DNA from 3 places in the Sphingobacterium sp. UBA6320 genome. Region 2 is predicted to be linked to each of the others. Evidence: riboswitches for the same ligand, from Rfam matches in the RefSeq annotation. Region 2 holds a riboswitch; each other region holds the start of a gene.
What was found. A riboswitch is a leader RNA that binds a small molecule or an ion and turns the genes downstream of it on or off. The one in region 2 is predicted to bind S-adenosylmethionine.
Positions count from the first base shown of each region.

Region 1: another riboswitch for S-adenosylmethionine. It lies ahead of B3P23_RS03775 (5-oxoprolinase); the one in region 2 lies ahead of B3P23_RS07935 (methylenetetrahydrofolate reductase).
Region 3: another riboswitch for S-adenosylmethionine. It lies ahead of B3P23_RS05095 (O-acetylhomoserine aminocarboxypropyltransferase/cysteine synthase family protein); the one in region 2 lies ahead of B3P23_RS07935 (methylenetetrahydrofolate reductase).

Region 1 covers NZ_DJTA01000007.1:210,668-218,268, reverse strand. Annotated here, with positions in the region: gene B3P23_RS03780 (S9 family peptidase) at 1-937, opposite strand, end outside; gene B3P23_RS03775 (5-oxoprolinase) at 1,518-1,781, opposite strand; SAM-I-IV-variant riboswitch at 1,817-1,910, opposite strand; gene B3P23_RS03770 (RNA polymerase sigma-70 factor) at 2,196-2,768, shown strand; gene B3P23_RS03765 (FecR family protein) at 2,831-3,889, shown strand; gene B3P23_RS03760 (hypothetical protein) at 3,901-4,215, shown strand; gene B3P23_RS03755 (SusC/RagA family TonB-linked outer membrane protein) at 4,276-7,227, shown strand; gene B3P23_RS03750 (RagB/SusD family nutrient uptake outer membrane protein) at 7,242-7,601, shown strand, end outside.
Region 2 covers NZ_DJTA01000013.1:50,266-57,866, reverse strand. Annotated here, with positions in the region: gene B3P23_RS07940 (DUF2723 domain-containing protein) at 1-2,788, opposite strand, end outside; gene B3P23_RS07935 (methylenetetrahydrofolate reductase) at 2,943-3,899, opposite strand; SAM riboswitch class I at 3,961-4,066, opposite strand; gene rimM (ribosome maturation factor RimM) at 4,232-4,759, opposite strand; gene B3P23_RS07925 (30S ribosomal protein S16) at 4,897-5,418, opposite strand; gene B3P23_RS07920 (UvrD-helicase domain-containing protein) at 5,757-7,601, shown strand, end outside.
Region 3 covers NZ_DJTA01000008.1:280,695-288,295, reverse strand. Annotated here, with positions in the region: gene B3P23_RS05105 (pyridoxal phosphate-dependent aminotransferase) at 466-1,635, shown strand; gene B3P23_RS05100 (prephenate dehydrogenase) at 1,648-2,490, shown strand; SAM riboswitch class I at 3,079-3,193, shown strand; gene B3P23_RS05095 (O-acetylhomoserine aminocarboxypropyltransferase/cysteine synthase family protein) at 3,422-4,729, shown strand; gene B3P23_RS05090 (homoserine dehydrogenase) at 4,770-5,951, shown strand; gene radC (RadC family protein) at 6,737-7,426, opposite strand.

The DNA of each region.
Region 1 (7,601 bases), on a different contig from region 2:
TATCATTTTTATCCGCTTCGTAACCATCCGTTTTCATGCTCAACCAAGTCAACTTGGTTCCATCCGGACTGTAAGTTGGATTGGTGTCGTATCCAAGCATTCCTTCAGTTAGATTGGTTGTTTGCTTGGTGGCAAGATCATAACGGTAGATATCCGTATTGGTACTTACAGCATAGTCCGTACCAAATTTTTTCTTGCTCACATATAAAATCGCTTTACTATCGCGCGTCCATTCAAAATCTTCCGATCCGCCAAATGGCATTTGAGGACTGTAAAATGGCTCGTCTTGTAACAGATCAATTGCTTCACCAATTTTTCCATTATTATAGGAAGCCACGAATGGATGGTTAAATTTTCCATTATTAAAAGTATCCCAATGACGGTAGTCCAGATTGTCGAATACATAGGCATCGGACTTTGGTAAATCCTGATATTTATCTGTACTGTGATACTTTTTGATTAAAACAGCTTTGCTGAATAATATGTATTGACCATTTGGAGATAACTTGACATTTTCTAATTCAGTATCGCTATTTGTCAATTGTACAGCTTCACCCTTATATCTGTTCTTTTTCCAAAGCTGACCTTTGAACAAATAAATAATATCACCATTTTCTGTTATCTGTACCACAGACTCGCCGCCTTTTTCACTGGTTAGGGGAGTAGCGTTGCCTGTCTCCAATGATAAGGTGTATAAGTTTTTCTCTGAGCTGTTGGTCTCCACAGCGTAATTAGAGACACCATATACCAATGTTTTACCATCAGGAGAGATTCCTTCGGCAGAAACACGGCCTAATTTCCATAGGGTTTGCGGGTCTAATGGAGTTTTTGCTGGTGTTTCCATATTAACAGTTAGTTTCGTTTCTTTCTTTTCTTGCGCCATAGTTGCCGAAGCACAAAGTAATACAGAAAGCGTTATTAAAGATTTTTTTTTCATCAAAATAATTTATTTTAATAAGGAGTGTGATCATGGATTGAGCTCTTTTCACTCGATTCATAAAAAATACAATTATGAGCATGCAAGATACAAAATCTACTTTATCTAATGTAATTCCTATTTTCTATTTAGGAAGGCTTTTGACGAAGTCATTTTATAAAAGCTTTGAAAATTTTAGGTAGATACATATTATGTAATGATCAGGTGATCATATCCGTATTTTTGGGAAATTAAAGCAGAGTATCAAATAAAAAATGCAGATATGCTTGGCACAAACTATCGATGCATCTTTTGTTTAGAGTATTAATATTGTGCTCGCAATTGGAAATAAATCAGGAGAGAACTATTGTTTAAAGTAGATATGATAAACGATAAATATACTTTTAAGGAATATAATTTTGTAAAAGCTTCAATTGTTCGAAAATAATAAACAACTGAAGCTTATTAGTAAAATAACTGAACTACTTTTTGTAAGCTTGATATCCTAATCTTTTTAATGCCAATTTAGAGTATAACAAGCTGTGGATCTGATTCATTAGACTAGTAGATAAATTGCAAAGATCATGTCGTTCTGACTATCCTACTGAACAATTGGAACAAGCGTGTTTTTTTCTAATCGAACTGCTACATACTTGACGGAGGTAAAACCATCTTCTCTTGAAATAATGTTGGAAAGGTCTAAACCTCTTTTAGAAAAAGTACTGATGAGAGCCGTGCGAAATGTGGATTTGGAGGAACCCCAGCCTTTTTCCGATACCGTATCATTGTTGAGTTGTATCAGTTCATTGATGGTGTAATAACTGAATTTTTCCAGTAAGTGTTGATAAAGATTTGGTGTTGACATACAATTTAAAAATTTAAAGGATTAAACCATAAACTGTATCCAGATATTTTTGGTCGAAACCCATATTAATTTACCACCGCGGTTACTTAACTCGGTTGGTATTGCATCGTGCAATTCTGAATACTCTACAAAGTTAGTAGATTTTATTTTGAATCAAAATTTATTTTAAAATAATTGGATGATATTCTTTTCCCGCATAGGTCTATGCTTAACTACATAGATTTTGCTATAGCTTCATGATCAAGTTTGATATGGATATTTTTTTGATGCAGTTACGCGATTCCTTTATTGGGGTAAAATACCGAATACCCGAGTTCTCGATGGTTAACTGTCTTGTTTTCTTTTAATTATTATTGTAGTTTTGGCCCATCACATGGATTCGTTTTGTAGATATTCGACAGAACGGGGATAAAAATGAAAAACAACTATAGCTCACTCGATAATTTAACTTTACAAAAGTTGATCCGAGCTGGAGACCAAGAAGCATTTAAGATCATTTATGAAAGGTATTGGGATAAGATATTTGTAATCTGTAATAACAGGCTTCCACAGACAGATATTGCGGAAGATATTTTACAGGATATCTTTGTTTCTCTTTGGAAAAACCCCAAACTTGACGAAATTCAAAATCTTGAAGCCTATTTGTTTCAGGCAACTAAATTCTCTATTATCAAATATTTAAACCGATCTTCTCGAGTTGAATATATTGATCATACCTCCTATGGTCTGTTGGATCGGATAGAAGAACTTAATTTGGATGATGCCTTGAATTCAAAAGAACTTCAGCAACTTATTTTTCAGGAGATAGAACGACTACCGGAGAAGACCAAAATTATCTTTAATTATTCTCGAATCGACAATCTCAATAGTAAGGAAATCGCTGAAAAATTGAATATTTCACCTCGTACTGTTGAAAATCAAATAAGTAAAAGTCTAAAACATTTGAGGATTTTTATAAATAATTTGAAATCTTTATTATTTTTTTAATTTTCGGCGTGCGTTGATTGATACTTGTGGTACTTCTATTATAGACCACGATTGTTAATCATATGAAATCGCAACAAGAAATAAAAGAAATTATTGCCCGTATCAACCAGGGTACGGCTTCTAAGGATGAGATCCGCCAATTTCAGCTTTGGTATAATAGTTTTGACGATAGTCAGACCGAGGTTGATAGCGATGTCCCTCTTGTTGAACTCCAACAGAAACATTGGGAAAATATAAACAATCGTATCGCTCCAGTGAAGATGAAGCAGATACAATGGTTATGGAAAGTCGCAGCAGCCATCGTGCTTTTTTCAGCAGCGGTTGCTTGGATATGGTTAAACCAACAATCTGACGTTGATAAACCGATATTTAGGTCAGCAGTTCTAATAACAGATGATACAGGTCAGAGCGAAGAGATCAGTGGCGACCTAAAGGATTTTCTTGATACAGCAAATTATGTGGATCTGAGGAACTATAAATCGTTGAGCTCATTAGCAACAGGTAAAGGTGAATTTACAAAAGCCATTCTTCCTGATGGCACCAAAGTAACTTTAAATGTGGGATCTAAAATTTCTCTATCCCCAGATTATGCTAGTTCTTCCCAAAGGACAATCTCCTTGGAAGGCGAGGCTTATTTTGAAGTAACGACCATTCCGGGACGGAGCTTTGTGGTCACAACTTCAGATCAGCAAATAAAAGTTCTCGGAACAAAATTCAATGTAAAAGCATATGCCGACCTTGAAAAAACAATAACCACACTGCATGAGGGTAAAATCGAATTGACCAATGGTCGTCAAAGCTTGATTTTAAAACCAAATGACATGGTGCTCAATACAGATGGCTCCTTCATTCGTGAAAAACTAACCAGATCGGATAAGGAGGCTTGGCGCAATCTAGATTTTGAATTTGATAATGAATCTATTAAATCAGTCCTAGACCAGTTGAGTAGTTGGTATGGTTTTGAGGTTGTATATCAGACATCTATACCTAATCAGCATATTTCCGGTAAAATAGCAAATGGTTCCAAAACCGCCGATGTGCTTGAGATCATGAAAAACCTAACGAATGGAAATTTCCAGCTTAAAGGAAATCTTCTGTATGTAACTTTTGCAAATAATTAACCTTAAATAAAATGAATGAAAAATTCTTTAAACGAAGCCCGGCTTTTTTAAAGCCCGAGTTGCTTTCGGTTAAACTCACTACCTTGGTGGCCATTGGATTGCTGACCTGTACTTCTCAGCATAGTTTTGCACAGCAAATTCAAGTAGATGGTACCAAAAAACCTTTAAAAACTGTCTTAAAGCAGATCGAAGACCAATCTGGTTATTCTTTTGTCTATGATGCTGATATTTTGGAAAACGATCCTGCTTTACAGCTTGCGCTCAATGAAAATGGGATTAAGGAAGCGCTAGCAAAATTATCCACAGCACTAAATGTTGAATATTAGATTGTCAATAAAACGATTACACTTACCAAGCCAAAAGTAAAGCAGGGCTCTACTGTATTGTTGAAGGGGCGGGTAGTCGTTGATGATCAAGACGGAAAAACAGCTGCCAATCAAGCCGGTGTAAGTGTAGCCTTAAAAGGTACGAGCAAAGTGATCGGTACGGACAATCGTGGCGAATTCAATATCGTAGCCCCTGTGGAAGGTACGTTGATCATCAGCTATATCGGATATAAATCGCAGGAAATACCTGTCAAGGAGATCATGAAAAACTCGCGGATTGTATTGGAGAAGAGTATGGATTACCTGGATGAAGTTATTGTCACGGCTTATGGAACCAAAGAGTCGCGTGAAAATCAGACGGGATCTGCTTTTGTGATCACAAGAAAGGAATTAGAAAATAGACCTACACTTCGTCTTGATGCTTTGTTGGAAGGTATTATACCCGGAGTAGAGTTCAATTCACAAGATGCGGGCACGAATAGTTCAGCCAGATCACGCTACAGTACACGCATACGTGGTGAATCGTCCACGGTAGGTGGAACAACTTCCAATGAGCCTCTATGGGTGGTGGATGGCGTACCGCTCTATACCGGCGGAACGACCAATTCGATCCCCGGGATGCAGAACTCGATTAGTCCATTGACCTATATAAATCCCAACGATATCGAGAGCGTGACCGTCCTTAAAGACGCAAGTGCTACGACCATATATGGAGCCAATGGTTCAAATGGGGTAATCTTGATCACCACTCGTAAAGGTAAGGGAGCACCAAAACTTAATTATACATTCCGTTCAGGGATCAATAAACGTCCCACGACATACCTCAACCAGCTCAACGGTCTTCAATACCTGAATCTCGTCAAAGATATGGGAATGATGGATCAACTGGGTAAATTAGATACCAATCAAAATACAAATTGGGCAGATGTCTACAATCGTACTGGCTTGACAACCTTGCATAATGTAAGTCTTTCGGGCTCCACAGATGCAGCACGCTATTTCCTAGCTGCCAATGTGTACGATGAAAAACACATGATCATTGGCAACACCACCAAGCGGTATGATGTACGTTCAAATGTAAGTGGTAATGTCGGAAAACGCTTGATTATCAATTCAACCATGTCGGCTTCCTATACCAAAGACGATATGTTCAATCCTGGAAATGCTTATTTTCAATACAGTCCACTCATCAGTCCTTATGGACCTAATGGAAGTTATATAGAACGAGATCCAAATGGTAATTTGTTGCAAAATATGCCGGGATTATCGGATCAAAATGATCAGAAACAAGAAGCCGCCCATGTGCTTGGATCATTAGGATTCAGCTATCAATTAATGGATGGATTAAAGTTTACCAATCTGAATGGAGCTGATTTTACCAGTGTCAATGAGGATATGTATAATTCGATGTATAATTATTCTGGTGCCTCAAGCAATGGAAGTGCATATCGAGGACAGTCACAAGTGCTCAATTTGATCAGTACCAATACATTGACTTTTGATAGGAAGATATTTGGTGGAGATTTTGACTTTTTAGTGGGTACCGAAGCGAGAAAAGAGGAGCGTCGTTCTGTTTCTGCGACAGGAAGCAATTTTCCCAATGACGATATCCGAGAAGTTGGTTTTGTGGCAGTAACAAGTCGTGTAGGAACAACAAGTCGTGACAAACAGACTCTACTTTCTTATTTTGGGCGGGCTGGTTATGTATATGACAAACGCTATGCGATCAACTACACCTATCGAAAAGATGGAAGTTCCAATTTCGGAAAGGATGTTAAATGGGGTACATTTATTTCTGTAGGAGCTGCCTGGACTGCGAGTAATGAGTCTTTTTGGCCTAAAAATAAAGTTATCGATTTCTTGAAATTTAAAGTGTCGTACGGGAACAATGGTAACTCTAGATTTAATTCATCTTATGCCAGCGGTATTTATAAATACGATGCCGACTATAGTTATGGCGGTAATTCTGGTACAACGATGACACGAGGTGTCAATGACGGACTGAAATGGGAAACAACCAAAATGCTCAACACGGGTATAGATTTTAGATTATTTGAAAGATTTAATATTGCTGCAGAATATTATCGTAATGTAACGCATGATATGATTGACAATGCCTATGTCTCGATGGTAACCGGATTTCGCCGTACCTATGAAAATGTAGGTAAAATGCAAAATACGGGACTCGAACTGAGCGTGAACGGAGATATCATCAAAAAAGAAAAGTTTAATTGGAGTGCCAGTTTTATCCTATCCTCCAATCGTAATAAAGTATTGGAGTTAAATGAAGATATCGATCGGGTATCCGGAACTACGATTATGCGTCCTGGTTATAACTCAAGATCTTACTATTTAGTACGTTGGGCTGGCGTAGATCCTTCTACTGGTGATCCGATGTGGTATGACGTAAATGGCAATATTACCAAAACTTTTAATACCAATGATCGGGTCATTGCTGGTGATGCGACACACAAGTATTACGGTGGTCTGACTAACTATATTACATATGATAACTGGAACTTTTCTGTCTTTTTTAAATATGCAAAAGGAGGGCTTTATTTTGATCAAGCAGGAAGAAACAATGGTTTGGATGGTCTTAGTATTTTAAGCGGAAATCAATCCATTGATATGTTAAATTCTTGGCGTTTTCCAGGACAATTGGCCACTTCGCCTAGACTTTCGAATACAAGTACATCGTCCATCATGAATTCTACTCGCTTTTTATTGGATAGGACATATCTCAAATTGGACAACATCAGCTTAGGTTATACTTTTAAAGCCGGATTAATAGAACGCTTAAAATTAAGTCATATCTCAGTGACCGCTATGGCCAGCAATTTGGCGATATGGACACCCTATTCAGCAAAAAAAGGGACAATCAAGAATTATGAAGCATTAGCTAAGCAATACGGTGTAACAAGCAGTAGTGTCGTAGATAATACCTATGCCAATATGCTTTCAGAATCCAGCCGAGTGCTTAATTATTCTTTGAATATCAATATTGGTTTTTAAAATAAGAATTTGAAATGAAATTATTTAAATATACGTTTGCTGCCCTCTGTTTTTCATTAGTAAGTTGTGGCAGCTCTTTTTTAGAAGTAGCGCCTATCGGGCAATTGGGCAAAGAACAGTTATTCTCAAATGTCAATGGCATGCGTGATGCCTTGATGGGTAGTTATAGTCTAACTTCTCGTTTTTTTCAGTCTCAATACGGCATATATGGTGATTTGCGTGGCGACGATGTACAGCGCAGTACGACATCAACTCAAAATTATATGTTGACAGACTACAATTATAATGTTGATGAAGAGGATGGAACCGGTGGGACCATGGCTATCTGGTCCTCAGGTTATGAAGCCTTAAATAACATCAATAATATCATCAAC
Region 2 (7,601 bases):
TAGCAAATTTACTTTCTCCAGTTTTATAAAGAGTATCAATAACATCTACATAACTTGTCACATCAGCCATACTGTATAGACGCTGTGGTAGTTCATTAAATGCTTTTACAGCAACTTGTCTTGCTTGTTCTGTTTTACCCTGTGCAAACAAAGTTCTTGCTGCTTTTCCAAAGATTTCTTCTGCATACATACCTGCAAATCTGAAGGAATCTGTATCAATATAAGTTGCTTGGTTTATATTGCCCCAAGCATATTTTTCAACAATATTTTTGTATAATTTATCTATATTTATTAGGGATTCCCCTTCTGAAAGTTTTGCATCAATAGGCATCAGACGTTTGGCAAATCCCTCATCGACCATGTATTTGTCCAATCCCATGAGGTTTTCACTAGGCACCATGCTTGAAAAATAAATTGGTCTTTGCCAATTGTTATTGGCAAGAACTGACATCAGCCCTAGGTCTGCCCGTGTTACATAATCATTTCCAAAAGTCCACTCCAATTGATTTGATATTTCATTTTCCCATTCCTGCGGCACTACTCGATTTTTGATTACCTCAGATTTATTGACAGCAAGTCTAAGTTGTTTTGTGGGCAAGAAGTTTTCATATTGTCCATCTCTCATTTGTAGTTTATGATCATTACTGTCGGATAGTAAGAAATCTAACAATAATTTAATATCTGTAGATCCTACTAAATTCAGGTCATGATAAGGCAAAGATTCTCGAATACCTTTTGCCACCTTTTCATTTGGAATGGTTATCGGTAATCCGGCAGCTTGATAAGTTGCATTTTTCACCTGCCGAAAGTACCAATCAGAAGTCAAATAACTAATGACCACTATCCTGACATCTCGACGTACACCCTCTACTTCTTGCAAATACCATAATGGAAAAGTATCATGATCACCATAAGTAAATAAAATTGCATTGGGAGCACAAGTTTCTAAATAATTTTTTGCAACATCCCTTGCTAAGGATTTTTCAGATCGATTATGATCATCCCAATTTTGATTAATAAGTATTAATGGCGCAGCAAATAGACACAGTGATGTTGCAAACAGGGCTGTATTTCTTTCGTTTGCATATTTTTTTAATAGTTCTGAAATAGCAAATACCCCTAAACCAATCCAAATGGCAAAGGCATAAAATGATCCTGCATAAGCATAATCCCGTTCACGTGGTTGTAATGGAGATTGATTTAAATATATAACAATAGCCAAACCTGTAAAAACAAATAATAGTCCCACGACAATCGCATCCTTCTTATTCCTCTTAAAATGCCAAAATGCACCAGCGAGTCCTATCAATAAAGGAAGAAAAAAGTAAGTATTTCTAGTTGGATTATGAATCATTTCATCAGACAATTTGGATTGCCCTCCAAGATGTAGATTGTCAATAGCTCTAATACCTGATAACCAATTTCCTTCTGTTAATGAACCATTTCCTTGTTGGTCATTTTGCCGACCAACAAAATTCCATAGAAAATATCGCGCATACATATGTCCAATCTGATAATTAAAAAAGAATTTTAAATTATCAGCAAAATTGGCTTTTCGGCCTTCTTCAATTCCTAAATAGCCTTTATAAAAATATTGATGATAGGGTTTCTGACTATAAATCCTTGGAAATATGGTTTCTCGATCAAATTGATAACTGGACGACCTTTTTATTGCGGCATATTGATGACTGTCTTTTCTATAATCAACACGTTCATTGACTCCAGTTGGATTTGCATCAAAATATGGACCTTTTATCAATGGTTCTGATTCGTACTGTTCTCGACTTAAATAACCTAAGAAAGAAAAAACATTTTTAGGGTCATTATTGTTTAGGGAAGGATTGGCATTCGCTCGAATCAGAACCATGGTAAAGGAACTGTATCCCAAAAGAATAAAGCAGGTTGCTAGTAATGCCGTATTTAACACAACTTTCCCCTTTCTTATGGAGTAATAGATACCATAAATTAATGTTGATAGAATCAACGCTACAAAAACCAATATCCCTGACCCAAATGCCAGCCCGAGGGTGTTGACAAAAAATAAATCAAATTTGGCGGCATACTTAATGAGATACTGAATCACGCCCCAAAGAATTAATGCCAGTACTCCGAGTCCAATTATCATTGCTTTACTGATTCCCCATAAAGTTGTCCGGTCTGTTTTCTTGAAATAGATGATAAGAGCTATAGCTGGAATCACCAATAAGTTCAATAAATGAACCCCAATTGATAGTCCGATGATATAAGCGATAACGATAAGCCATCGATCTGCTTGTGGTTTATTTGCGCGAGCTTCCCACTTTAATATCGCCCAAAATACTACTGCAGTACACAAGGAGGACATCGCGTAGACCTCTGATTCTACTGCTGAATACCAAAATGTATCGGAGAAACTATAGGCTAAGGCACCGACAAGACCTGCTCCCATAATTTTAATAACTTGATTTTTATGAATTGGTTTATCATCAGAATGACTGATCTTTTTTCCTAACGCTGTAATGGTCCAAAATAAAAATAATACTGTCAAACCACTGCATACAGCAGATCCGATATTCATCCAAAAGGCAATCTGAGCCACATTACCTAATGCAAAATTTGAAAAGATATTCTGTACCATCAGAAACAATGGTGCTCCTGGCTGATGAACAATCTGGAGTTTATAAGCTGAAGCAATAAACTCACCGGTGTCCCACCAGCTTGTTGTCCGCTCAGCCGTAATAATAAAAACTACTGTTGCTATGATGGCACATAGCCAGCCTAACATATTGTTCACTTTCTGATAGCTCATGAATGATCCAGGTTTAATTGATGATATATAATCAATTAAATATAATGAAAGAAGATTTCAATTGAACTAGATTAACTTTTTTTAACAAAAAAATACAGCCTATAAAAAAAGCCCGCTACATTTACGTGGCAGGCTGATCGTTAAATAGGTTGATTTAGAATAACTTTTCTACAATACTTTTTGTCGGTCCGGGATTACTCATGGTGTAAAAATGTAAAACGGGAGCCCCGAAATCGATTAATTCTTTACACTGCTGTACTAGCCATTCTTCTCCCACTTGTCTTACATCAGCATTACTTTTACATGCGGAGACCGCTTCACTCAATTCTTCGGGAATATCCAAATGGAAAATCTTAGGTAGGGTAATCAATTGCTTTTTAGTTGTCAACGGTTTCAATCCGGGTATTATAGGAACATGAATACCATTTTCTCTACATTTTGTAACAAACTCTTTGTATTTTTCTACATTAAAAAACATTTGGGTCACGATAAATTCTGCTCCCATTTCTACTTTCTTTTTTAACCATTTGAAATCTGTATTGAAGTTTGGCGCTTCAAAATGTTTCTCTGGATAACCCGCTACACCAATACAAAAGTTTGTTTTTTCAGATATAGCAATATCTTCATGGAGATATTGTCCCTGATTCATATCAACCACCTGTTGCAATAAATCCGTTGCAAATGCATGTCCACCATCTGTTGGAATAAAATCAGAATCACCTTTTCGTGCATCTCCCCTTAGTACCAGCACATTATCAATACCTAAGAAATTTAGATCAATTAATGCATTCTCCGTTTCTTCTTTCGTAAATCCTCCACATATAAGATGAGGAACAGCATCCACTTTATACTTATTCATAATAGCGGCACAGATAGCAACTGTTCCTGGACGTTTACGATAAGCCACACGCTCTAATAAACCGCTTTCGTGTTTCTTATACATATAGTCTTCTCTATGATAAGTCACATCGATAAAGGGAGGCTTGAATTCCATTAGTGCATCCATTGTTTTAAAAATACTCTGGATACCTTGCCCCTTGGCTGGAGGCAACAATTCAAAAGAAAACAAAGTTTTTCCTTTGGCATTACTGATATGATCAACGATTTTCATTAATTTTTTTTAAATATGATTTTGGTTGGCTTACATCGAAATGCACAAGTAAACTTGTTTCAACTTATCTTTCCCATCTCTGAGTTGGGGTAGAATGTAGCACCTTATAAAATAACAGGTTGCTAAGGCTTCATTGGGTCTAGTCCCTCTGCCTTTCTCTATAAGCATCGGCTAATATCGGTAATAGAAATTTATAATCAAAATAATATTAGAAACTTGCTCAAAAAATTATACGCTTATAGCGCTATAAAAACAAGATCAGATAAAATAAATAAGCCACTACACATCTTTGTGTAGTGGCTTATATTTCTTCATGTTCGATAGTGAAGATGTTAAATTTCTTTATACAACTCAACTAAGCCTTCGGGCAAATCAACCTCCAATACTTGATCTTCTGAATCAATACCGAGCATTAAATCATCATTTAATGGGAACATAAGCTCCTTGCCATTGAAATCAACGGTGGCTATAAATTGTTGTGGCATTTCTTGCACATGTGTAATTTCTCCAAGTTCTCCATGTACCTCATCAATCACTAGATACCCAATTAAATCCGTATATCTGAAATCATCAGGATCACGTTCAGGCATTTTATCATTAGGCAGATATACCTTCTTACGGACTAAGGGCTGTGCTTTATCGATATGATCTACATCTTCCAAATTCAAATAAGCGGTACTATTGGTTTGGTATTTAATATTAGCAACAAAATAAGGAACTAATTTTTTATTGACTTCAACAAATAAGACATCAAAATCTAGATCTTGATAATCTTCAAATTCGAAAAAAAGCTGCAGCTCTCCTTTTAATCCTCGTGTTTTACTAATATAACCGATGTAAAAACTTTCTTCTATGGTCATGTTCTAATTTGAAAGGGCAAATTTAAAAATATAAATACAAAATTGCAGTACTACTTTGGAAATAGGAGTTATTTTCTTTTTAAAAAAAAAGCCGGATCATGTCGAACCGGCTTTCTTGATACTGTATGAAAGAAAAATTATCCTTCAGTTTCTTCTGCAGCAGGAGCTTCAGTTTCTTCTGCAGGAGTTTCCTCTGCAACTGGAGCATTTTTAGCAGCAATAGCAGCAGCTTTTTCTTCTTTTTTCTTAGCTTCAGCAGCTAATGCAATTTTCTTAGTTTCAGCTTTTGTATTAGCTAAACCGTCTTTCTTACCAGCGATTCTTGCATCATTAGCTTCAGTCCAAGCAACAAATTTAGCATCAGCAGCAGCCTCATCAAATGCACCTTTTTTAACACCGCCTAATAAGTGTTTTTTGTATAAAACACCTTTATCCGAAAGGATAGTACGAGCTGTGTCAGTAGGTTGAGCACCTTTATTCATCCAATCCAAAGCTTTTTCAAAATCCAAAACGATAGTCGCTGGATTTGTGTTCGGGTTGTAAGAACCAATACGGTCGATGAATTTACCATCACGTGGAGCACGTGCATCTGCTACTACTAAGTGGTAAAAAGGACGTCCTTTTTTACCATGTCTTTGCAATCTGATTTTAGTTGCCATGTTTTCTTGTTATTTATGTATTCAACATATCCCCCGTACTTCATGTAAGAGGGGACGCAAAGATACAAAGGATTTATGAAAGTAAAAAGCTAAATATAAGAGTCAACTTCCAAGTAATAAGAAAGATGCTACCTTAGCATCCATTCTGAACCGTAGAATGATTTAAAAATCATCCGTTTTAAAGAATATAATCTGGCTTCATAACAGAAAAATAATGGAATTTAATTCGAGAAATTTATTTGTAATTTTACGTCTATTGTTAAATAATAGACATACATACAGTTTTGTCTATTCAAATTAATAAGCGTATTTTCATCCTTCCAAATCAAATTGAATTCATGTCATTAATAGCTCCATTAAAAATATTAAAAGCCTCTGCAGGTTCTGGTAAAACGTTCAGCTTAACTGTACATTACCTAACGCTATTACTTTCAAAAGAAAACAGTTATCGAGAAATATTAGCTGTCACTTTTACAAATAAAGCAACGGCTGAGATGAAAGAAAGAATTTTATCCGTATTGAAGGGTTTGGCTTTGGGTGATCAAAGTAGAAAAATACAGGATTATAGAAGTTTATTGTTGACACAATTTTCACAATGGAATACAAGCTTCATTCAAGAAAAGGCGTACCGGGTCTATCGCAAGATTTTACATGATTATAGTCACTTTACCATTAGTACTATTGATGGATTTTCTCAAAAAGTTATTCGAAGTTTTACATATGAGCTCAATTTGGATGCAGCATATAAAATAGAAATGAATACCAGTAGGGTGCGACAAGAGCTTACTGTCATGTTAAACCAACTTTTGGATAAGCGTCCGGATCTACTGGAATGGATCATTGAATTTGCCGAAAAAAAGATATCAAATAATGAAAATTGGAACTACCGTAGAGAATTAACTAACTTGGCAAATGAAATCTTTTCAGAAAACTTCAAAGAATTTGACAAACATCTTTTATCACAAAATTCGGATAAAGTATTTAATACCTTAAATAAGGAAATAGAAAATTTTACTCAAGTATTCTTAGAAGCCCTAAACGAAGAGATCAAAAGTTTTACAACCACATTTAAATCCTTAAACATTGATCCTGCGGAGTTAAAGGGAAAAAGCAGAAATCCTATTTATTCGTTATCCAATGCAACGATCAATGTGTTCAAACAAAGTACGTCTAAACTCCAGGAGATTATTACTAAATATGTTGATTTAATGGATAAGGAGGATGCTTTTTTAAACGGTAAGAAAGAAATCAATTACGCTTTGAAGCAAGCCTTATTCCCACTTCTAAAAAACTTTAAAATATTACAAGATAAATTCAGTACTTATATCACTTACGAAGCATTCCAAAAAAATTTTTACTATCTCCGTCTTATGAAAGAGATGAGTGACTTATTGGCACAATGGCGTAAGGAAAACAATGCTCAATTAATTTCAGATGCTCAAATTCAATTGAATAAACTGGGATTAGATCAACATGGAGATCCTACTTTTATTTGGGAAAAAATCGGAAACCGTTACCAATATTTTCTTTTTGATGAGTTTCAAGATACTTCACGTATCCAGTGGAAAAATTATAGCCCATTATTAATCAACGCACTTGGAAATGCTTCTGGAAATATTTCAGAGCATTTAATTGTTGGAGATGTCAAACAAAGTATCTACCGTTGGAGAAATGGTGATTGGCGCATCTTACTGGAACAAGCAGAAAAACAAGTCGCCCAAGCCTTTCATATTTCAAATGAAGAAGACCTAAAAGAATTGATAGAAAATGGCTCCTTGGATGTCAACTATAGAAGTCTGCCCAATATTATCCATTTTAACAACTATTTATTTGAGACTATCCCAAGTCATATTCAAAAACTATTAAACGAGCATATTGCAGCTGATCTTAGCGATGAAGGACAATCTTGGTGGAATGAAATGGGTTATAACCATATGATTATAAAAGCTTACGAAGGCGCTTCACAACAAGTACCAAAGTCCAAACTCCAAGATAAGTTACAACAAGGTTCTATTACTGTCAAATATCTGGAAGTAGAAAACAATGTAAGAAGAAGCTCACAGGTGGAGGAACTTGCTGTGAGCTCCTTATGTCAACAAATTGAAGAGTGGATTACATCGGGCAGATATCGCGCAAATCAGATTGGAATTCTTGTACGATCAAATAAGCAGGCAAGATTGATC
Region 3 (7,601 bases), on a different contig from region 2:
TGCTTCATCATAAATAGGTATGATATGCTTATTATATTCATCTTAAATCCGTGTTAAGTCCATGTTAAGTCCATGTTGAGTCCGTGTTCAGTCCGTGTTTATAGTATTTTCACCATGATACTACCCTGTTCGCAACCTGCTTGCATGTATAAGATATATTGGGGTCGCTCTACATATATATCGAGACGTATTACAATAGATTACGGATAAAAAAGCCTTTTATACTTGATATCAACGTACACCATATCTATTGATAATCATGCTCCATGTTTTGATGAATTCAAAACCGCAATCTTGATCAAGATGAATGCAATAACACCATGCACTACATCAACAAAAATATATGCAACGGAAATATCAATAATTTAAAAAGCAACATTATTTAAAATGTACAATGGGTTATACTATTATTTTAATAGAAAAAACCTAATTTAGTCCTTGTAAATAGTAAAATACCAGAACATAATGCAAATAGAAGTTGCCAAAAGGTTGCAACAAACCGAAGAATATTATTTCTCAAAAAAATTAAGAGAAATTGATGAGCTCAATAAAGCAGGTGCTCGTGTGATTAATTTAGGTATCGGAAGCCCAGACTTACCACCTCATCCTGAAGTAATTCAGACCTTGACGACAGAAGCGGCTAAAGCCAATGTACATGGCTATCAAAACTATAAAGGCTCGCCTATATTGAGACAAGCTATTGCAGATTGGTATCAACGCTATTATCAGGCAACATTCAATCCAAATACAGAAATTTTACCTTTAATAGGTTCTAAAGAAGGTATTGTTCATATTTGCATGACTTACTTGCAAGAAGGTGATGAGGTTTTAATACCAAACCCGGGATATCCTGCTTATGCCGCTGCAGTGCGACTAAGTGGAGCCACAGCTATTACCTATGATTTATCTGAGGAAACAGATTGGTTACCTGATCTTAAAAAGCTTTCTGAAAACGATTTATCGAAAGTAAAACTGATGTGGATCAACTATCCACATATGCCTACGGGCTCTAGTGCGAATGAAGGATTTTATCTTGAATTGATTGCTTTTGCAAAGGCAAACCATATTTTAATCTGCCACGATAACCCTTATAGTTTTATCTTGACAGACAGCCCTAAGAGCATTATGTCTATTGAAGGAGCAAAAGATGTTGCCTTAGAACTTAATTCATTAAGTAAGTCATCGAACATGGCTGGATGGCGAATCGGTATGTTAGTGGGTGCAGAAGAACGTATCAATGAAGTGCTGCGATTTAAAAGCAACATGGATTCTGGCATGTTCTTGCCAGCACAGCTTGCTGCGGCCAAAGCATTACAATTAGATCAATCGTGGTATCAAGAATTAAATGGAATCTACAATGAAAGAAGAGCATTAGTTTTTGAAATCATGAACATGCTAGGCTGTATCTACAAAAAAAATCAAGTTGGTTTATTTGTGTGGGCAAAAGTTCCTGACAGTTACGAATCGGGCTACGCTCTTAGTGATGAGGTATTAAATCAATCACGTGTCTTCATTACTCCAGGAGGTATATTTGGAACTGCTGGAAACTCCTATATCAGAATTAGTTTATGTGCTTCAGTTGAAGTGTTGCAAGAGGCTATTGAGCGAATTAAAGAAGTTAAAGAAACGAATTAAGATTAAAATAACATGATAAATATAGCCATTATTGGCGTCGGTTTAATTGGTGGCTCAGTCGCCATGAAACTAAAAGAAAAGCATTTTTGTGATCAGGTATTTGGTGTCGACAAAAGTGATGCTAACTTAACAAAAGCATTGCAAATTGGCTTTATCGATCAGAAAGCAACGTTGGAAGAGGCACTAGAAAAATGCAAGGTCATTATTCTCACGGCTCCTGTGGATGCGATTATCTCGTTGGCACCAAAATTATTAGATCTAGTAACAGACCAAGTCATTATTGACATGGGATCTACTAAGCTTAATATTTTACAATTGATCTCAGAACATCCAAATCGTGGTCGGTATGTGGCGGCTCACCCTATGGCAGGGACTGAATATTCTGGCCCAGAAGCAGCTTTACCAAACTTGTTCAAAGATAAAATGATGGTCTACGTGGAGGCTTTTAAATCTGATGAAGACGCTTTTGAACTCGCAGATTCCATTACTGAACAACTGGAAATGCGCACGTCATTTATGACTGCGGAAGAACATGATACCCATACCGCTTATGTTTCACATATCTCCCACCTGACTTCTTTTGCGCTAGCCTTAACGGTATTAGAAAAAGAAAAATCACAGGGCAGGATATTTGAATTAGCGGGTTCTGGATTTGAATCCACAGTACGTTTGGCTAAAAGCTCTCCCGATATGTGGACACCTATTTTTAAACAAAATAGAGTAAACGTATTAGAAGTATTGGAAGAAAATATTAAACAGTTGCAAGCTCTGAAAGATGCTATTCAAGAGGAAAACTATACACAATTACATAAGTTGATTAAAAAATCTAATAAAATAAAGCGCATTATAAAATAAAGCTCCTGTTATTAGTTTAGGGTCGTTCACTTAAGTTAAAAAATGCTAGAAGCCAATACTTCTAGCATTTTTTTGTTCGCAGCCATCATCATCGGCCATTGTGCGATCACATACAATCAACCATTTCTCTAAACTAAGAGAATCATCAACTTGTTCTTTTGATTCAACCTTTATTTCTACTAGGATCAATGTGTAAATGCTCTTCTTGATGAACAGCATATCCGATATCACTCTTGTCCTTATAGGACAGATAGATAATAATGGGAATTATAGCGGATTGGCGGCTACTTTACGAATAGATGTCGAATTGTAACCGATTTGTGCAAAGCGTTTTTTTCACCTTTTAAGAATGCGAAGACGCACATCTCCCTTATCCTTTGTTTTCTTTTGATTCCATAATTAACCTAAATTACTTAACACTCTTCATATTTAATAATTACACCTTTTTCTCAAGAAAAAGAAACTACATTTCTTACTCATGTATTAAATAAATAATTCAAAATATTTTGGTTTCTAAATTCCAAGACATATATTTGCAACGTAGATCGAATCGAAATACACCTAATCAAAACCTTTCAATCAGGTCTTGATTTATAAAGAAGTGGCGAGAGACTGGCTCAATGACCCACTGGCAACCTTCAAAATACGTTTGAAAAGGTGCCAATTCCTGTCCATATCAATATTGTTATGGAGGATATAAATGAAACGACAATGATATTTACATTACAAAAAAACAACAGGGTAAGTTCAATTACCAACGTAACATTTACAACTCTTGCATCAACTTCAATGCGAATGTTTGAGCACATGTTTATGTTTTATTGTTAGATCTATCCATTTTTTACTTAATGGATAGCAAGTGCATCTACATGTGCAGATCCTCACTCTATAATATTCACGAAAATATTCAACTAATTAATTATAAAAAACCATGTCTACAAATAAAAATTTAAAATTCGAAACTCTACAAGTTCATGCAGGACAAGTTGCAGACCCAACTACTGGCGCACGTGCAGTACCTATATATCAAACCAGCTCATACGTATTTGAAAATGCGGAACATGGCGCTAACTTATTTGCATTAAAACAGTTTGGAAACATCTATACCCGTCTGATGAATCCGACAACAGATGTTTTTGAAAAACGCATTGCTGCATTAGAAGGTGGTGTTGCTGCAGTGGCGGTTGCCTCTGGTCAAGCTGCGCAGTTCATCGCATTAAATAATATTTTAGAGGCTGGTGATAATTTTGTGTCGAGTAGCCATATTTATGGTGGTACATACAATCAATTCAAAGTTGCATTTAAAAGAATTGGAATTGAGGTCCGCTTCACGAAAGAGACAACAGCTGAGGAGTTTGAGTCATTGATCAATGAAAATACGAAAGCATTATACTTAGAAACAATTGGAAATCCAAGTTATGATATTCCTGATTTTGATAAAATAGCTGCAGTTGCTAAAAAACACGATTTACCTTTAATCGTAGATAACACTTTTGGAGCTGGGGGCTATCTATTCAAACCGCTAGAGCATGGTGCTTCTGTTGTTGTCGAATCTGCGACAAAATGGATCGGCGGACATGGAACAAGTATTGGCGGTGTCATCGTTGATGGTGGTACATATAACTGGGGCAATGGTAAATTTAAACAATTTTCTGAACCTTCTGAAGGATATCATGGATTGGTCTTCGCAGATGTATTTGGCCCAGATGGTCCATTTGGCAACATCCAATTTGCAATCCGTGCACGTGTGGAAGGCCTTCGTGATTTCGGACCGGCTATATCACCTTTCAACTCATTCCAGCTTATACAAGGTCTAGAAACGCTTTCGCTACGTGTTCAGCGTCATGTAGACAACACCCTAGAAATCGCTAGATGGTTAGAAGCGCATCCGCAAGTTGAGCAAGTGAACTATCCGGGCTTGAAAAGCTCACCAAGTTATTCAAATGCACAGAAATACCTAAAAAATGGATATGGAGCGGTTCTTTCTTTTCAGATAAAAGGCGATGTCACTAAAGCCGATGCTTTTATAGATAGCCTAGAGTTAATTAGCCATCTAGCAAATGTAGGTGATACAAAATCATTGATCATCCACCCAGCCGCTACAACACACCAGCAACTCAGTGCAGAGGCACAAAAAGCAGCAGGAGTATTTGTTGGGTTATTACGGTTATCGGTAGGAATTGAGCATGTCGATGATATTAAAGATGATTTACAACAAGCTTTCGATAAAATAAAATAATTTCAGATAGCACCATTATATAAAAGCGTAAAAAACAACTATGAGTAAGAAATTAACGATTGGAATGTTTGGATTCGGAGTTGTAGGACAAGGATTGTACGACATTATCAAGACTAAAAACTTAAATTTAGAAATTAAAAAATTTGTCATCAAGAATGCTGACAAGAAAAGATCACTTGCCCCAGAGTTGTTTACAACGGATGCAGAAGCTGTATTAGGCGATCCAGATATCAATACAGTCGTAGAATTAATCGATGATGCAGAAGCAGCATATGCTTTAACAGTTCGTGCGCTTAAATCTGGAAAAAATGTTGTTTCAGCAAACAAAAAAATGATTGCTACGCATTTGGAGGAATTAGCGGCTATCCAACAAGAATATGGCACTAGCTTACTTTATGAAGGAGCTGTATGTGGAAGTATACCCATTATTCGTAATCTGGAAGAATACTATGACAATGAATTATTACATGCTGTAACAGGTATCTTCAATGGTTCATCGAACTTTATTCTGTCAAAAGTATTCAACGAGAATCAACCTTACGCTGATGCATTGAAGGAAGCACAAGATCTCGGGTTTGCAGAAACCGACCCCACTTTAGATGTTGGTGGATTTGATCCAAAATTTAAATTGACCATTGTCGCTTCACATGCCTATGGTATCTATGTCAATCCAGATGATGTGTTCAATATTGGTATTGATAAATTAGGTGCACAAGATATACGTTTTGCCAAAGAAAAAAACTTTAAAATTAAACTTATCCCTACTGCACGTGAAATCAATAACAGTAAGGTAGTCCTTTATGTCATTCCTAAATTTATCAGTGCAGATAATATTTTGTTTAATGTAGAGAATGAAAATAATGGTGTACTTGTGAAAGCAGCTTTTGCCGACGAGCAATTTTTCTACGGAAAAGGCGCAGGCGGTCACCCTACTGGATCTGCTGTCTTATCTGATATCACAGCTTTGCGTTATGATTATAGATATGAGTATAAGAAACATTTAAACATCGATGCACTATCTTATAGCAATGATCATGAAATTAAAGTGTATTTAAGATATGAGGAAGACAACCTGATCGAAAAACTAGGTTTTACTGAAATCATCGAAAGATACTATGCTCCTGACTTTAAATATATCATCGGGACGATCAATCTTAAGCAAATCACAGCACATAAAGATGAAATCAATCAAATAGGTAATTTCATCGCTGAGATCGGTTAATTAACACAACGATCAATCGGATTTCAAGCATTATGCTGTTTGTAGATCCAACAAGAGAACGCTTTATTCATCATATCAGGATAAAGCGTTCTTTTTTATCAAAAAATATTCTACCCAAATCTGTTTAGCGACATTTACTTACATACCAAATACAGACTCAGTCCTGATATTTAATTTTTAGAGATCAAACTCATATCAATTAGCTCCAAATAAAACCAAGTATCGATCTTTTGATCAAAAATTCCTCAAGAATTAAGTAAAAAAACATCCTACAATAAGATTTATTATAAAACACGATTCGATTCCAACGCATCAAGCGCATAAATAACAAATATCCTTTAACAGAATACACAAAATTATACAGCATCTTAAGTGCTTTAAAAAAAACATGGTCAATATATGATTTCAACACTTTATTTTATAAAATAATATAGCACAATCCACAATTACAAATAACTGGCAGAAAATTTGCTTGATATATTAAATATCACTATATTGTGGAGTTACTAAATAAATAATAAATTATGGCTAAGTGGTTAACAATTCTACTGATAATGGTAGGCAACTTGGTTTTTGCAGATACCAATGCAGTCAATACACAACAACATTCTAATTCAAGTTATATAATTCTTGCAGTAGTTGCCTTACTGGCAATTATCTATATTCTATATAGAAGGCAAAAAAGAAAATTTAACGATTAATGGAAATAAGGGGAGACTATAACTCCCCTTATTTTCTGATTCAAGATTAAATGATAGACTTATTGTTTGCTCGATAACCTAACTTTAATCCATTAATCCTTCATCGCGAAAACTGAAGTACCCATTGTCTGTGAAGATCACATGATCATTGACTCGAATGTCCATTAGCGTGGATGCATCTATAATTTTTTTTGTTAATATTTTATCCGCTTGACTAGCTTGACAAGTTCCCGAGGGATGATTATGAATTAATATCATGGAATTAGCAGTGCAATTAAGTGCATAACGTAAGATAATACGGATATCAACTGGTGTAAAATCATTCCCTCCTCTACCAATCAGCTGTTTATCCAATACTTTGCAGGCTGTATTGAGATACAGTACCCAAAACTCTTCGTGAGGAAGATCTTGTAATTGATATTTAAAATAATCATACACCCGTTTACTGCTATTCAGCAATGGTTTTTTTATCTGATCAGCTTCTTTACGTCTACGCCCCAATTCTAGGGCCGCTATTATTGTAATAGCTTTTGCTTGTCCGATCCCTTTAAATTCACATAAATCTACGACATCCATTTTAGAAAGGTTATCCAGATTATGTTGCGATCGTGATAAGATTCTTTTGCAGAGCTCTACTGCGGTCTCCTCTCGAGAACCTGAACCAATTAAAATAGCGAGTAGTTCAGCATCTGACAATACACGGCGTCCTTGTTCTAATAATTTTTCCCTTGGACGATCTGCTTCCGCCCAATCTCGAATGACTAGTTTACTCATATTAATAAATTAGGAATATAAATGGTCAATATAATTTCCTAATTTACTCAAAAATATAAAAACATAAAATTATTAGGATCAATTATTTATACAAATAAAATTCAGTGAAATCCGACTTGAGTGTGCATTCTTTTTATCAAGTCATTTTGAAATCTTATATTTGTATTTGAACATA